Regions from separate parts of the Mesorhizobium sp. WSM4821 genome, predicted to be linked through region 1. Evidence: predicted binding sites of a transcription regulator. Region 1 holds the regulator's gene; each other region holds the start of a gene.
The links. The regulator PhoB, encoded in region 1, activates phosphate uptake and scavenging genes when phosphate is short. The targets are predictions, from matches to a motif close to TGTCATNNANCTGTCAT.
Positions count from the first base shown of each region.

Region 2: a site for PhoB is predicted at 4,473-4,489, ahead of AC0NID_RS02085 (ceramide glucosyltransferase). Genes of this name have one in related genera too.
Region 3: a site for PhoB is predicted at 3,702-3,718, ahead of ppk2 (polyphosphate kinase 2). Genes of this name have one in related genera too.

Region 1 covers NZ_CM148371.1:1,839,392-1,845,138, reverse strand. The annotation lists gene xylF (D-xylose ABC transporter substrate-binding protein) at 1-132, opposite strand, end outside; gene AC0NID_RS08835 (ROK family protein) at 405-1,652, shown strand; gene phoB (phosphate regulon transcriptional regulator PhoB) at 1,784-2,473, opposite strand; gene phoU (phosphate signaling complex protein PhoU) at 2,490-3,197, opposite strand; gene pstB (phosphate ABC transporter ATP-binding protein PstB) at 3,231-4,046, opposite strand; gene pstA (phosphate ABC transporter permease PstA) at 4,059-5,672, opposite strand; gene pstC (phosphate ABC transporter permease subunit PstC) at 5,665-5,747, opposite strand, start outside.
Region 2 covers NZ_CM148371.1:462,375-468,121, forward strand. The annotation lists gene AC0NID_RS02070 (ABC transporter substrate-binding protein) at 1-551, opposite strand, end outside; gene AC0NID_RS02075 (2'-deoxycytidine 5'-triphosphate deaminase) at 642-1,736, opposite strand; SAM riboswitch at 1,862-1,939, shown strand; gene AC0NID_RS02080 (O-succinylhomoserine sulfhydrylase) at 2,014-3,204, shown strand; gene AC0NID_RS02085 (ceramide glucosyltransferase) at 3,218-4,372, opposite strand; gene apaG (Co2+/Mg2+ efflux protein ApaG) at 4,597-4,989, shown strand; gene AC0NID_RS02095 (Hsp33 family molecular chaperone) at 5,113-5,747, opposite strand, start outside.
Region 3 covers NZ_CM148371.1:5,069,535-5,075,281, forward strand. The annotation lists gene AC0NID_RS24800 (enoyl-CoA hydratase/isomerase family protein) at 1-347, opposite strand, end outside; gene AC0NID_RS24805 (DUF2066 domain-containing protein) at 507-1,328, shown strand; gene hemB (porphobilinogen synthase) at 1,602-2,633, shown strand; gene ppk2 (polyphosphate kinase 2) at 2,686-3,606, opposite strand; gene AC0NID_RS24820 (aldo/keto reductase) at 3,876-4,919, shown strand; gene AC0NID_RS24825 (response regulator transcription factor) at 5,042-5,713, shown strand; gene AC0NID_RS24830 (sensor histidine kinase) at 5,713-5,747, shown strand, end outside.

The sequences.
Region 1 (5,747 bases):
GTCGGTCTTCCAACGCTCTTCCTGGAAGTTGGACCACGAAACGCCAATGACCTTGTCCTTCGCCTGCGCGACCGACGCGAGCGTCAGCGACATGGCGACCCCCGCCAGGATGACGGCTGTGAATCTCTTCATGGTATTCCTCCCTGCGCCACGTACGGCGCGACCAAACTGGCCCAAAGGCCGGCACAAAAGGCTCTATTTTTTCGAGCCTCGAAAAAATACTGGTCGAACGCCGAAGCGCTGTCAACATCAATTCTGATGGATTTTGATGTCCTGCCCGGCGTTTTTTCGAGTCTCGGAATAAATAATGACAGGGCTGTCGGCTTCTGCCAATATTTGCCTGGTGTCGCCGACGGCCTTCGCATCACGAGAGGCCGCGAGGACGACCGGGAGGAACGCAAGACATGTCGGTCGGAATCCGCCACGACGATTTGCGCCGGCGCAACCGGGGGATGGTGATTTCGGCCGTGCGCCGGGCCGGCCATCCGTCGCGAACTGAGATCGCGGCGACTACCGGCCTCAGCCATTCGACGATATCGGCGATCTCTTCCGACCTTATCCACGAGGGCATCCTTGCCGAGAGCAGGGCAAGCGAGACCGTTTCGCTGAAACGCGGCCGGCCGCAGGTCGGCCTCAGCCTCAATCCGGAAGCGGCTAAGGTATTGGCCGTCGTGTTGTCGTTGAATTTCCTTTCGGTCGCCGTCATCGATTATGCCGGGCAAGTGGTCGCCGAGGAACAGCGCCGGCTGGACACGCTGACCATGTCGCGCGACGCACTGATCGGCGAATGCGTCGCCATCGTCCGGCGCCGGCTCAAGGATCCCGACCTCGATGTCCAAAGCGTCGCGCGCATCGCGCTGGCGATCCAGGGCATCACCGATTCCCATGCGCGAGCCATGCTGTGGTCGCCGATCACGCCGCAGACGAACATCGCTTTCGCCGACATTCTGGAAGACCAGTTCGGCATCCCGGCCACCATGGAGAACGACTGCAACATGATGGCCGTGGCGCTGCGCTGGCGCGACCCGGATCGTTACCGCGACGATTTTATCGCCATCCTGCTCTCGCACGGCATCGGTATGGGGCTGGTGCTGAAAGGCGAACTGTTCACCGGCACTCATTCCTCGGGCGGCGAATTCGGCCACATGATCCATCGCCCGGGCGGCGCGCTCTGCCGCTGCGGGCGGCGCGGCTGCGTCGAGGCCTATGCCGGCAACTACGCCATCTGGCGCAACGCTAGGCAGTTGAGCGAAAACACCGAGCCGGTCGCCGATGTCAGCGATGCCGACATGCGGGCGCTCGCCGCCCGGGCGCGCGAGACGGACGGACCGGAGCGCGAAGCCTACCGCAAGGCCGGCGAAGCGCTCGGCTTTGGGCTCGGCAGCCTGTTCGCACTGATCGATCCGGCGCCGGTCGCCATGGTCGGCGCCAGTGCCGCCGCTTTCGACCTGATCGAGCCGGCCCTGCGCGAAGCCATCGCCCAGACCGCCGGCGGCCAGCATTCGGGTTCGATTTCCTTCGACACCGAGCCGAACGAGCTGCCGCTGATCCGCGAAGGCTGCGCCATGCGGGCGCTAAGCTTCGTCGACCAGGAGATTTTCGCGCCGGGCGTGCAGGCGAGAGGAGGCTCAGCGGGGAAGAACGTGGCTTGAGTTTGACCGAAGAGCGCGGGAGGCCCAACTTCGTCATCCCTGGGCGAAGCAATGGGCGTTTTCGATAGCCGCCAAGACATGCGATCCGCCAACGCAGCACATCCGACTGTCAGAACCTTCGCGCCGTGGAGCTAGTCTTCCCTGATCGCGTAGCCGGCACCGCGGATGGTGCGGATGACATCAGGCATGCGACCATTGTTGACCGCCTTGCGCAGCCGGCCGACATGGACGTCCACCGTGCGTTCGTCGATGTAGATCGTCTCGCCCCAGACATTGTCGAGCAGCTGGCTGCGCGAGAACACGCGGCCGGGATGCCGCATCATGAATTCGAGCAGCCGGAACTCGGTCGGTCCGAGCCGGATCTCACTCTTCTTGCGATAGACCCGGTGCGATTCGCGATCGAGCACGATGTCGCCGACCTTGAGAACGCTGGACAGCACTTCCGGCTTGGCGCGACGCAGCAGCGCCTTGACCCTGGCCATGAATTCCGGTGTCGAGAAGGGCTTGACCAGATAGTCGTCCGCTCCGGTGGAAAGGCCGCGCACCCGGTCGCTCTCCTCCCCGCGGGCGGTCAGCATGATGATCGGCAGCCGCTCGGTTTCGGGACGCACCCGAAGACGCCGGCAAAGCTCGATGCCGGAAATCGCCGGCACCATCCAGTCCAGCACCAGAAGATCGGGCACGTTCTCCTGCAGCCGGATCTCGGCCTCGTCGCCGCGTGTCACCACCTCGACTTGATAGCCTTCGGATTCGAGATTGTAGCGGAGGAGGACGCCTAGAGGCTCTTCATCCTCCACCACCATGATGCGCGGCGCGATCATCGGCCGGTTACCCCTGTCATGTCGCCGGCGCCGACATTGTCGTCTCGTCGAGCTTCGGGCGGTCCGCCGGCAATTGATTCCCGGTCACGACATAGTAGGCGTTTTCGGCAACGTTGGTGACATGATCACCGATACGCTCGAGATTCTTGGCGCAGAATAGAAGGTGCGTGCAGGCGGTTATGTTACGCGGATCCTCCATCATGTAGGTCAGGAGCTCGCGAAACACCGCCGTGTATTTCACGTCGATCCTCTCGTCGGCGGCGCGCAGTTCCTTCAACGCGTCGGCGTTGCGCGAGACATAGTGCTCGACCACGCCGCGGAGCTGCTCGAGAACGAGATCCGCCATGGCGTCGATACCGTGCGAGAGATTGCGTGGCGTGGCGCTCTGTCCGACGGCGCTGACCCGCTTGGCTATGTTCTTGGCCAGGTCGCCGATCCGCTCGAGATCGCCCGCCATGCGGATTGCGCCGACCACGGCACGCAGATCCTGCGCCATCGGCTGCCGCTTGGCGATCAGCGTGATCGCGCTATCGTCGAGTTCGCGCTGCCGCGCATCCATGATCGTGTCGTCCGAGACGACGCGCTGCGCCATCGCATTGTCCGAAGCTAGCAACGCGCGGATTGACGCCGCGACCATCGCGGCGGCTAGCTCGTCCATGTCGCGGAGCAGCCGGTCGATGTGCTCCAATTCCTCGTCGAAAGATGCGACGGTGTGTTCACCCATGATACTGTCCTCGTGTTCGAAATTCGCCGCCGCTCAACCGAACCGGCCGGTGATGTAGTCCTGGGTGCGTTTGTCGTCGGGATTGGTGAACATCTTGTCGGTCGCGCCCTCCTCGACCAGATAGCCGAGGTGGAACATGGCCGTGCGCTGCGACACGCGCGCTGCCTGCTGCATCGAATGAGTGACGATGACGATCGTGTAGTTCTGGCGCAGTTCGTCGATCAGTTCCTCGACGCGGGCGGTGGCGATCGGATCAAGCGCCGAACACGGCTCGTCCATCAGGATCACCTCCGGCGACACCGCGATGGCGCGCGCGATGCACAGGCGCTGCTGCTGTCCGCCGGAGAGACCAGTGCCCGACTCGAGCAGGCGATCCTTGACCTCGTTGAACAGGCCGGCCTTCTTCAGGCTCGATTCGACGATGCCGTCCAACTCCGCCTTACTCCTAGCCAGGCCGTGAATGCGTGGACCGTAGGCGACGTTTTCGTAGATCGACTTCGGAAACGGGTTCGGCTTCTGGAACACCATGCCGACGCGAGCCCTGAGTTCGACGACGTCGATTTTCGGGTCGTAGATATCCTCGCTGTCGAGCGTGATCTTGCCGGTGACCCGGGCGATCGGGATCGTGTCGTTCATCCGGTTCAGGCAGCGCAGAAAGGTCGACTTGCCGCAGCCCGATGGGCCGATCAACGCCGTCACCTGGTTTTCACGGACATCGAGATCCACGTCGAACAGGGCTCGCTTCTCGCCGTAATGAACGGAGACCTTTGCGCCCTTCATCTTGATCGAAGGTTCGTTGGTCCCGCTACCCAGTTTCTGTTCGACGCTGGCTTCCGTCATGATGTTCATATCCTCTACTCCTTACCAGCGCCGCTCGAAGCGCCTGCGCAGTATCACCGCAATGGCATTCATGATGACCAAAAACAGCAGCAAGATCAAAATCGCCGCCGAAGTCTTCTGCTGGAACCCGGCTTCCGGGAAATCGGCCCACATGAATATCTGCACGGGAAGGATCGTCGCGGGATCGGTGAAGCCGCCGGGGATGTCGACGATGAAGGCGACCATGCCGATCATCAGCAACGGCGCGGTCTCGCCCAGCGCATGCGCCATTCCGAGGATGGTGCCGGTCATGATACCCGGCATCGCCAGCGGCAGGACGTGATGGAATACGGTTTGGACCTTGGACGCTCCGATGCCAAGCGCCGCCTCGCGGATGGATGGTGGCACGGCGCGTAGCGAAGCGCGTGAGGCGATAATGATGATCGGCAGCGTCATCAGCGCCAGCACCATGCCGCCGACCACCGGGGCCGAGCGCGGCAGGCCGAAGAAATTCAGGAATACGGCAAGTCCAAGCAGGCCGAAGACGATCGAAGGCACCGCCGCCAGATTGTTGATATTCACTTCGATGATCGTCGTCAGCCGGTTCTTGGGCGCAAATTCCTCAAGATAGATCGCCGCCGAAACGCCGATCGGGAAGGCGATGGCGAGCGTTACGATCATGGTCAGGAACGATCCGACGACCGCGCCCCAGACGCCGGCCAGTTCCGGCTCGCGGCTGGCGCCGGTGAAGAAGAAGATCGAGTTGAACCGGCTTTCGATCAAGCCGTCGCTCTTCAACGTGTCGAGCCACACGATTTCCTTGTCCGAAATCTTTCGCGATGCTTCCGGCGTATCGATGACGCGCAGGGATGCCTGACCGCTCGCGGCGGGCGCCGTGCTGTCCAGCGCCTCGATCACCGTGCCCTTTGCGATCGCCGTCCCGTTGCCCCCCGGCGACAGCGCGGTCAGCTTGACCGTACCGCCGTTGAACACGACCAGCAGCGACGATGCGCCGCTCGTCAGCGTCAGCATGCCGTTTTCGCCCTCGGTCGCACCATGGCCGCGCGCCAGCGCCAGCAAGCCATCGTCGCCGAAGGTCAGGTCGATGTCGCCGCTGGTTCCCGAAGGCGTGACGCTCGTTGAAATGGGTTCGTCCGAACCGACGTCAGCAAGCAAACCCTTGAGATAGAGGTCGGCAAAATCGTCCAGTGGAACCGCATAGTCCACCGTTCTTCCGAGCATCCCCGCATCAGCCGCAATATCCTTGCGCAGGAAGACGCCCGTGCCGCTGGAAATCAGCCCGCGCAACAGGCGCTTGTCCTGACGGCTCTTCACATCCGGAAATTTTGCCGCAAGCGCTTCCTGGGCGATGGAATCATAGTTTACGTCACCGAGTTTCGCTGGGTCGACCTTAGCCGACGAAAGATCGATCGGCAGCGTCAGATAGTTCAGCCGCAGCGCCGGAATCGCCTGCGTGACGACGGTCGACAGGAGCAACACGAGGAACAACCCAGCCAACGCGACGGCTCCGGCGCCGAGCCACTTGAACCACGCTTCCGCACGGTAACGGCCCTTCAGCCGCGCCTTGGCGGCATCGTCGGTATGAATGCTGACCGGCCGTCCGCCGGCGCCAAATGACGCGATCGCATCAGTCATATTGCTCTCGGTATTTCTGGACGACGCGCAAAGCGACGATGTTGAGGGTGAGCGTGATGCAGAACAGCACCAGGC
Region 2 (5,747 bases), 1.4 Mb from region 1:
ACGGCATCGAGGCGGCCGTTCATCAGATCGGCGACCGCCTCTTCCTGCGTCGGATAGAGTTTCGCCTCGGCGCCGGCCTTGCCATAGACGTCCTGGGCAAAGTCGGCTTGGGTGGTCGAAGCCTGGGCGCCAACTATCTTGCCGGCGAGTGCGGCGGGTTCGGTCGACGCAATATCGGTGTCCTTCAGGGCCACCAGTGAAAGCGGCGTCGTGTAGTATTTGTTGGTGAAGGAGACCTGCTTCTTGCGCTCCTCGGTAATGCTCATGGACGCGATGATGGCGTCGAACTTTCTGGCCTGAAGCGCCGGAATCATGCCGTCCCAGTCCTGGGTGACAAGTTCGCATTCGACCTTCATCTTGGCGCAAAGCGCCTCGGCGATGTCGATATCGAAGCCGACAAGCTTGCCATCCGCGGTCATGGTGTTGAATGGCGGATAGGCGCCTTCGGTGCCGATCTTCAATTTTTCCTGTGCTTGCGCCGACAAGGACCCGGCCGATATCACCAGCATGGCAGCTGTTGCTGCTGATGCGATCCATCTTGAAATCTGCATTTTGTTCCCTTTTCCAGTCACCTTGACGGCTGAGCACAGCCAAGCACGACCCGCAAGGTCAGGCAAGCACGGTCTGATTGTGATGAACGATCAGCGCGCGGCGCGGAAATGCTTGGACAGTTTCAGGCCCTGCGCCTGATAGTTCGAGCCGAGATCGGTGCCGTAGAGTGCCTGCGGCCGCTTCAGCATATGCTCGTAGACCAGCCGCCCGACGATCTGGCCGTGGTCGAGGATGAAAGGCACTTCGTGGCTGCGCACTTCGAGCACCGCCCTGCTGCCGGTGCCGCCGGTCGCCGAGTGGCCAAAACCCGGATCGAAGAAACCGGCATAATGGACACGGAATTCGCCGACCAATGGATCGAAGGGCGTCATCTCGGCGGCATAGAGCGGCGGCACGTGCACCGCCTCCTGGCTGACGAGGATATAGAATTCGTCCGGATCGAGCACCAATTCGCCGGCGCCGCGCTTGTAGAGCGGCTCCCAGAAATCGACGATGTCCTGCGCGGCGCGCTTGTCGACATCGACCAGACCGGTGTGGTGCTTGCCGCGGTAGCCTACCAGGCCGTCCTTGTCGCCATCGAGATCGATTGACAGCGCGATGCCGCCACCGGAAATGTTGGGTGGCTCGGTAGCGACGAGCGTCTCGGCACGGTGCAATTCGTGTAGCTCGCTCTCGGACAAGAGCGCGTTGCCGGTGCGGAACCTGATCTGCGACAGCCGCGAGCCGGCACGAACGACGATCGGAAAGGTTCGCGGGCTAACCTCCAGATAGAGCGGGCCATCGTAGCCGGCAGCGATCTTGTCGAACTCGTGGCCGCGATCGGTCATCACCCGGGTAAAGATGTCGAGCCGTCCGGTGGAGCTCTTCGGATTGGCCGAAGCCGAAATGTTTTCCGGAAGCGCCAGGCACTCGAGCAGCGGCACGATATAGACGCAACCGGTCTCCAGCACCGCACCGTCGGCGAGATTGATTTCGTGCAGCTTCAGTCGGTCGAGTTTTTCAGCAACCCTGTGGTTCGGGCCGGGCAGGAAGGAGGCGCGCACCCGCCAGGCCCTGTCGCCAAGCCTGAGGTCGAGGCTGGCCGGCTGGATCTGGTCGGCATCAAGCGCGCGCCGCGACTTCAGCGCGCCCGACTGGAACAGCGCGGAAATATCCTGATCAGGAAGAATGCCTGTCTGCCGCAAAGTCTGGCTCCGCTCGAAAGGCCGGGCGAGGTCCCTGTTTTGTCGCAGGGTTCCTGCCGCAAAGCTTGGTACAAACCTCTTAATCATGCCGGCAATTGACGCAAGCGCGGTGCAGGTCTAAAGGGTCGTTATCCCGTGGTGATTTGGCCGGTCGGCTTGCAGCCACGTTAAACAAGTCGCTAAAGGACCGTCAGGCCGCAAGGCCGTTTGGACCGGTTGCGACTTTCGCGACCGGTTTTTTTGTGTTTGGACCACTTTTGGTGTTTGGAACAAGGCGATGACGACCATGAAGCGCAACTGGAAGCCTCAGACTGCACTGGTGCATGCGGGAACGCTGCGTTCCGGCTTCGGCGAGACCTCCGAGGCAATGTATCTCACGCAAGGCTATGTCTACGACACGGCGCAAGCGGCGGAAGCGCGCTTCAAGGGCGAGGAGCCAGGCTTCATCTATTCGCGCTACGCCAATCCGACGGTCGACATGTTCGAAAAGCGGATGTGCGCGCTGGAAGGCGCCGAAGATGCCCGCGCCACGGCATCCGGCATGGCGGCGGTGACGGCGGCGTTGCTGTGCAGCGCCAAGGCCGGCGACCATATCGTGGCGGCGCGCGCCCTGTTCGGCTCCTGCCGCTGGGTGGTCGAGACGCTGGCGCCGAGATACGGCATCGAGGCGACGCTGGTCGACGGCACCGACATCGCCAATTGGGAAAAGGCGGTCAGACCCAACACCAAGGTGTTCTTCCTGGAAAGCCCGACCAATCCTACGCTGGAAGTCGTCGATATCGCCGCCGTCGCCTCGCTCGCCAATTCGATCGGCGCGCGGCTGATCGTCGACAATGTCTTCGCCACGCCCTTGCAGCAGAAGCCATTGCAGCTCGGCGCCCATATCGTCGTCTATTCGGCGACCAAGCACATCGATGGCCAGGGGCGCTGTCTCGGCGGCATCATCCTGTCAGACAAGAAGTGGATCGACGAGAACCTGCACGACTATTTCCGCCACACCGGTCCCAGCCTGTCGCCGTTCAACGCCTGGACGCTGCTGAAGGGCCTGGAGACGCTGCCGCTGCGCGTGCGCCAGCAAACGGAAAGTGCCGGCCGGATCGCGGATTTTCTCGCCGCGCGCCCGGAGATTGCCCGTGTCATCTATCCCGGCCGCGCCGATCACCCGCAGGCGGCCGTCGTCAAGAAGCAGATGTCAGGCGGCTCGACGCTGATCTGCCTCGACGTCAAGGGCGGCAAGCAGGCGGCTTTCGCCTTCCAGAACGCGCTGGATATCGTGCTGATCTCCAATAATCTCGGCGACGCCAAGAGCCTGATCACCCATCCGGCGACGACGACGCACAAGAATCTGAGCGACGAGGCACGCGCCGAACTCGGCATCGGGCCGGGCACGCTCAGGCTGTCTGTCGGCCTGGAAGACACCGACGATCTGCTTGCGGACGTCGAGCAGGCATTGAACGCCGCCAAATAGGGATAGGGCGGCTTCAGGCGCCAGACGGTGTCTCTTCCAGCTCCGCGACGGTTTTGGTCTGGATGGTCATTGCATTGCCGCGCCAGTCGACGGCACCGCCGAACCAGCCTCGCGCCCAAATGGCGGGAAGCATCACATCCCGTACGATCATCGCCGGGATCATGCGCAGAGACAGGTGCCAGCCCTTGGCCGAGGCCAGGGCGCATTCCGGGAGATAGGCAGCCATCAGCACGGCAAGGGCGGTTGCCGGCAGACTGAAGCCGGCGCCGGCCGCTGCAACCAGCGCAAGCACCAGCGGCGGCGTCGCGCCGACCAGGACTTCGGGCGCGAAGAACTGCGGGAAGGTGACGCGACGCAAGCGTGCCCAGCGGGCCTGGCGCGACCAGATTTCGCCAAATGTGCGCAAACCGAGCGGCTGCTCGAAGGGCGAGGCGACCAGATTGACGTGCAGCCCGAGCCCGTTGACCAGCTTGGTCGCCGCGGCATCCTCGGCAATCTCGGCGGCAAGCGCGCGGATACCGCCATTGGCTTCGAGCATGGGCTTGTTCCACAACATGCTCTTGCCCTGGGCGAAACCGAGGCCGAGCGCCTCCCCGGTATATTGCCAGCGCGCCTGCAGCGTGTTGAGGAAAGCGCATTCGACCTCCGCCCAGAACCGGTCCGGCCGCGAGCCGATCGGCGTCGAGCAGACAAGGCCGGTGTCCGGCTGCCATGCGGCCATCAGATGCTGAAGATAGTCCTTCGGCATAAGGACGTTGGAATCGGCAAGAACGACCCATTTGTGACGCGCCGCTTGCCAACCCTTGACGCAATTGTTGAGTTTCGGATTGCCGCTGATGCGGTCATCGCCGACGAGCAGCCGGGCCGACACGGCCGGAAAACGGACGATGGCCTTGGTGATCGGTTCGACCACGGGATCGTCGGCATGGGCGACGCAGAAGATGAGTTCATAACGCGGCCAGTCGAGTGAAAAGGCGCGCTCAAGCGTTTCTTCGGTAAACGGCTCGACGCCGCGCGACGGTACGACGATCGACACAGGCGGCGCCATGCCGGTAGGCGGCGCAACCTCGCTTGGCCGCTTCAGCTTCAGCGAGGCGAGCAGGATGCTGGCGAGATTTGAAAGAAGCAGAGCTGTCGAAAGCAGGGCGGCTGTGACTGTCAGTTCCATCGATATCTGGTCACTCCGGAAAAGACCGGCCGCAGGATGGCCGTCTTCAGCAGTTCGGGAGAATGCTGAGTCGCCCGGCTCTGCACACCATCATTGTCATGTGTCACTTAAATGACATTGTTCTTCGGCACCTGCCCTTGAGGTCGGGCAAGGACAGGAAACATCCCGTTGACCAAGCCACGGAGAGCGCCGAAGGTCCCGTTCGCATTGTTTTGGAGTAGCCCATGTATAGCGCCGTTACCCGCAACATCGAAGTGCAGGTCAGGCCGTTCTATCTGGAGGATCGCTCGGAACCGTCGGAGAACCGTTACGTCTGGGGCTACCAGGTGACGATCGACAACCAGTCGGACGAATTCGTGCAGTTGATGTCACGCTACTGGCACATCACCGACGGCACCGGCCGGGTCGAGGAAGTGCGAGGCGCCGGTGTTGTCGGCGACCAGCCCGAACTCAACCCCGGCGATAGCTATCAATATACGTCCGGCTGCCCGCTCTCGACGCCGTCCGGCATCATGGTCGGCCACTACACGATGCGCAACAAGCGGGGTGAGACGTTCGACATCGCCATCCCCGCCTTTTCGCTGGACCTGCCAGGCACGCGGCGCACGGTGAACTGACGGCTAGAGCCTGATCCACCCCGATAGAATCGGGATGGGGCTCTATCTCTTATTGACCATGACCTTTTCCGAAAACCGGTTTCCACATTTCGCTGTCGCGGACCTTCGATTCAGGATCATGGTCTATTGCGCCGCTACAAACTCCGCCGGATCGAAGTCATATTGCTTCGAGCAGAATTCGCAGGCGACGTGAATGCCGCCATCCTCGGTGCTGTCGCTGATCTCCTCGGCGGAAAAGCCTTCGAGGATGCCGCGGATCTTCTCCCTTGAGCATGAGCACTGGTCGGCGACCGGAACGCCGCCGAAGACGCGAACACCATGCTCGTGGAACAGCCGGTAAAGCAGCCGCTCGGCGCCGATCGTAGGGTCGATCAGCTCGGTCGGCTCGATGGTGCCAAGCAACGCCAGCAGTTCCTGCCAGGAATTGTCGGCCGGATCGTGGATCTCCTCGCGTGGATCGCCGTCGCCGCCCGGAAGATCGGGCACACGCATGCGTTCCGGCGATTGCGGCAGGAATTGCGCCAGGATGCCGCCGGCGCGCCACTGCTCGCGCGCGCCGCCGACGCCGGGCGTCAACAGCTTGGCGACCGAAAGCCTGAGGTCGGTCGGGATCTGTTCCGACTGGCGGAAATAGGTGCGCGCGGCCTCCTCCAGCGTCTCGCCATCGAGTTGGACGATGCCCTGGTAGCGCTGCGTGTGGGCGCCCTGGTCGATGGTCAGCGCCAGGACGCCACTGCCGAGCAGCGTCTGCTGCGACG
Region 3 (5,747 bases), 3.2 Mb from region 1:
CCACCGCCCATGACGATGCCGTCGATCAGCGCGACATAGGGCTTGCCGAACCGCGCGATGCGGGCGTTCAGCCGGTATTCGTCGGCGAAGAAATCGACAGGCGGCTTTCCCGCCCGGCCGGCCTCGTAGATGTGGAGGATGTCGCCGCCGGCCGAAAACGCCCTGCCCTCGGCCTTGACGACGACGACTTCGACGCCGTCGTCCCGCTCCCAGGCGCGCAGCGCCTTGTCGAGTGCCCCGACCATGCGATGGGTGACGGCGTTGAGCGCACGCGACCGCGTCAGCGTGACGATGCCAGCCCTGCCCAACCGTTCGAAGCGGATCTCGTCGCCGCCACCAAAATCCATCGCCTGAGAATCCCTTCCCCCGCGCCTGCGGGACTGAAGTGCTAAAGCGTGGCCTATGGGTGCGTCAATGCCGGCGGCGCCTGCCGCCTTGGCCGCCGCCGGAGGCCGATGCTAGAACTGACCATCTTGATGACGGGCTTTCGAACCGGACGGTGAGCCATGCCGCAGTTTTTGCGCCTTGCCCTGGTGGTGATCGGCCTGATGGCGGCAGGCGCGGCCGCTCGTCCCGCATCGGCCGGTGACGATCTCTACCGCGCGATAACCATCGTCACTGGACAGGGCGAGGAAAACCGCCAGATCGGCTTCAAGGCCTGCCTGGATGCGGTTGTGGTCAGGGTCTCCGGCGATCAGCGGTTGCCGAAAAAGCCTGAAATGGCGGCACTGCGCGACAAGGCTGGCAGATTCGTCGCCGAATTCCGGTACCGCGACCGGATGGAAGGCATTCCGATCCACGACGAGCAGGGCACGCATGACCGGCCGCACGATCTCACTTGCCTCTACAAACCCGCCGTCATCGACCCGGTGCTGGCATCGCTCGACAGCAAGCCGTGGCTTGCCGAGCGGCCGCGGCTGGCGATCTTCCTCGCAACCGAGCGGGCCGCAATGCATGTCACGCTGGCCGCCGACGACGAGCGCGGCGCACCGATGCGCGAATCGTTCCTGAATGCAGCCGAACCACTGGCGATGCGCATCACCTTTCCCGAGGCGTCGCTGCTCTCCGAATCCGGGCTGGACGACAAGGCACTGCGTGAGACTGACATGGCGGCTCTGGACAACGCGGCCAAACAGGCCGGTGCCGACCAGGCTCTTGCCGGCAGCATCGTCTGGAGCGACGGGGAATTGGGCTGGATCGCCGATTGGCGCCTTGCCACGGGCGGCCAGACCCATCACTGGCAGGTGCGCGGCGTCAGTTTCGACGAGGCGTTCCGCGTCGCCATGCGGGGTGCCGCGCAGGTGCTGTCCGGCAACGGGCAGCCTTGAAACGCAACTCCCCTTGTGGCTCCACAGAGAAGAGACAAGGAGATGGCTTGCAAGACTTGGGTTCCTCGCCCCCGCAAAGCGGGGAGAGGTGGCCGCGAAGCGGTCGGAGAGGGGGCCTTTTCGCAGGGCGCAGTTCCCCCTCTCCGTCTCGGCTTCGCCGAGCCTCCCCCATTCCATGGGGCGAGGAACCCAAGCTGGAAAGCTGGCACAATCGTGTCGCATTGGTCAGCGGCGAAGGCTCGTGGTAAAGCTGCCCGATCCGGAGTTTTGGCGATGAATAAATTCGACCCAGCAAAGCCTGCCGGCGCGCGCAGCGTCGACGAGATCACCGGCAGCCGCCGTTTGCGCCGCATGCGCAAGGCCGACTGGTCGCGCCGCCTCGTCCAGGAGAACCGGCTGAGTGTCGACGATTTGATCTGGCCGATTTTCGTCGTCGACGGGAAAAATATCCGCGAACCGATCGCTGCCATGCCCGGCGTCTTCCGGCTGTCGCTCGACCTAGCCATCAAGCAGGCCGAGCGCGCGGCAAAGCTCGGCATTCCGGCGATCGCCACCTTCCCCAATGTCGAGCTCGGCCGGCGCGACGAGACCGGATCGCACATCCTCGACCCGGAAAACGTCATCAACCGCGCTACGCGCGCCATCAAGCATGCGGTGCCCGAGATCGGCATCATCACCGACGCGGCGCTCGATCCTTTCACCTCGCATGGCCACGACGGCATCTTGCGCGACGGCATCATCGTCAACGACCAGTCCGTGGAGCAGGTCACGGCGGCTGCCGTCATCCAGGCCGCGGCGGGCGCCGATATCATTGCCCCGTCCGACATGATGGACGGCCGCATCGGCGCCATTCGCGATGCGCTCGACGCCAACGGTTTTCAGGACGTGGCGATCATGTCCTACGCGACGAAGTTCGCCTCCGCCTTCTACGGTCCTTATCGCGAGGCGGTCGGCACCGCCGGGCTGCTCAAGGGCGACAAGAAGACCTACTATCTCGACCACGCCAATTCCGACGAGGCCGTGCGCGAGGCCGAGCAGGACCTAGCCGAGGGCGCCGACATGCTGATGGTCAAGCCGGGCCTGCCCTATCTCGACATCATCCGACGGCTGAAGGACGAATTCCGGATACCGACCTTCGCCTATCAGGTATCGGGCGAATATTCGATGATCAAGGCGGCCGCCGCCAATGGCTGGATCGACGGCGACAAGGCAATGCTGGAATCGCTGCTGGCCTTCAAGCGCGCCGGCTGCGACGGGATTCTGACCTACTTCGCGCCCGAGGTGGCGGAGATGCTGAAGGGCTGACGCGCATCTGTAGCGTGGGCGCCTCGATGACCGCGGCGCACCCAGCTAGCGCTCAATACTTCTCCGGCACATACAGCTCGCGCGGCAGCACCTGGCGCTCGTATTCGGGATTGAAGACGCGCTCGGGCAGCGTGATCTCCTCGTGCGGGACTTCCTCATAGGGCATCTGCTTGAGGAGATGGTCGATGCAGTTCAGACGCGCCCGCTTCTTGTCGTTGCCCTCGACGATGAACCAGGGGGCTTCGGGAATGTTGGTGCGGGCGAACGTCTCTTCCTTGGCCTTGGTGTACTGCTCCCAGCGCACGCGCGACTGCAGGTCCATCGGCGAAAGCTTCCACTGCTTCATCGGGTCGTGGATGCGCATCAGGAAGCGCATCTGCTGCTCCTCGTCGGTGATGGAGAACCAGTATTTGACCAGCGTGACGCCGGAACGAACGAGCATGCGCTCGAACTCCGGGACGTCGCGGAAGAACTCCTCGACCTGATCGGGCTGGGCGAAGCCCATCACGCGCTCGACGCCGGAACGGTTGTACCAGGACCGGTCGAACAGAACGATCTCGCCGCCTGCCGGCAGATGCGGAACGTAGCGCTGGAAATACCATTGCGACTTCTCGCGCTCGGTCGGCGCCGGCAGCGCGACGACGCGGCAGATGCGCGGGTTGAGCCGCTGGGTGATGCGCTTGATGACGCCGCCCTTGCCTGCCGAGTCGCGGCCCTCGAAAACCACCACCAGCTTCTTCTTGTGGTAGGCCACCCAGGACTGCAGCTTGATCAATTCGGATTGCAGCGTGATCAGGTCGCGAAAATATTGCATGCGATCCATCGACGGCGGATGCGCGTTCTTGTAGATTTTTGCGATTTCCAGTGACAGCGCCGGTTCCGACATTTCCAGCTCGTAGTTTTCGTCGAGCGTGTCCGCGAGCTCCGCTTCCAGCCAATCCCTGGCCGGGGAATTCTGTTTCGATTCGGTCATTTGCGCTGCTCCGCGTGCAAGCCCCTGCCGGGCGCCCCGCCGCCCGGCCTGCCGGCCGAGATGGACTCCTGAGCCGACTTGCATACAGGCCGGCAATGACGGTTTTATTGCAGCTGGCCCGCGTGCCCTTCACGCGCTTCCGATCCGCGAGATGTGATCGCTCCGTCTTGCGTCACGGGGCGACAAGCCGTGCGAATTGTCCTACAAATGCCAGGCTTATTTCGGGCTGCCCTTGAAGCCCTCTCCCAACACAATCGTGAGGATCTGACATGGAATACCGCACACTCGGCCGTTCCGGGCTGAAGGTTTCGACGCTGACCATGGGCACCATGACCTTCGGCGGCGCCGGCGCATTTTCGGCGGTCGGCAAGACCGATCTCGACGAGGCGCGCCGGATGATCGACCTCTGCATCGACGCCGGCATCAACGTCATCGACACGGCCAATGTCTATTCGAACGGGCTTTCGGAAGAGATCATCGGCGAAGCGCTCGGCGGCAAACGCAAGGGCGACGTACTGATCGCCTCGAAAGCGCGCATGCGGATCGGCACCGGCCCCAACGACGAGGGCCTGTCGCGCTATCATCTGATCCGCGAGTGCGAGAAGAGCCTGAAGCGCCTCAAGACCGATGTCATCGACATCTATTTCCTGCACGAATGGGACGGCACGACGCCGCTCGAGGAAACCATCGCCGCGCTCGACACGCTCGTCAGCCAGGGCAAGGTCCGCTATGTCGGCTGTTCGAACTATTCCGGCTGGCAGGTGATGAAGGCGCTGGGGATCAGCGACCGCCAGCACCAGCCGCGCTTCGTCACCCAGCAGATCCACTACACGCTAGAAGCGCGCGAAGCCGAGTACGAGCTGCTGCCGATCTCCGTCGACCAGGGGCTTGGCGTGCTGGTATGGAGCCCGCTTGCCGGTGGATTGCTGTCCGGCAAATACCACCGCGACCAGGCGACCTCGCGCCAGCTCAGCGGCTGGTCGGAACCGCCGATCCGTGACGAGGACCGGCTGTGGCGGATCGTCGATGTCCTTGTCGAGATCGCCGAGAGCCATGGTGTGTCGGCGGCGCAGGTGGCGCTTGCCTGGCTGCTCGGCCGGCCTGCCGTCAGTTCGCTGGTGATCGGCGGCCGGACCGAAGCGCAGTTCAGGGACAACATCGCCGCTGCAAGCCTGGTGCTTGCCGACGACGAACGCAAACGGCTCGATGCGGTGAGCAGGCCGCCAGTGCTCTACCCCTATTGGCACCAGCAGTTCACGGCAAAAGACCGGTTCGGCCCGGCCGATCTGGTTCTTTACCGGGATGACATCTGAAGGATCGCCGCGGCTGTGGTTTCGGGATTCTGCATCCGCGGCAGCATTAGCTGACTGCCCTTCCGCAATGCTGCTGCAATCTTGGTGGTGGAAACACCGGTTGCGGAAAAAGCGGGAAGGCGATGAGAATCCTACTGATAGAGGACGAGAAGGAAATGGCGGATGCGCTGTCGGTGGCGCTGGGCAAGCACGGCGTCGTCACCGACCACACGATCCATCTCGCTGACGCAATCGAATTGACGCGCCAGAACATTTACGATGCGATCCTTCTGGACCGCCGCTTGCCCGACGGCGAGGGATTGACCTTTATCCCGCAGTTGCGGCGGACGGGAACCGACACGCCGATCCTCGTGCTGACGGCGCGCAACGAGCCAATGGAACGCGTCGAAGGTCTCGACGTCGGCGCTGACGATTATCTGGGCAAGCCGTTTCTCGTCGAAGAGCTGATGGCTCGGTTGCGGGCTGTTCTACGGCGGCCGGCAAGCCTGACGGAACTTCACATCACCGTGGGTCGAATGGCGATCGATCCCCTGCATTTGAGCGTGACCGTCGAGGCGATCCCGCTCGACCTGCCCAGACGCGAACTTCTCGTTCTGGCAGCGCTGGCCAAGCGGAAGGACAGAACCGTCCTTCGGTCGACGCTCGAGGCGGCGGTCTACAATTACGAGGAAGAGATCCAGTCGAACGCGCTCGATGCGCATATTTCCAGGCTGCGCAAGCGGCTGCTGGATGCTGGCGCCGGCATTGCGATCCACAACATCCGGGGCGTCGGATATCTCCTGAAGGAAGAATGATGCCCGAGGCGAACATGTCGAACCCCTCACTTTG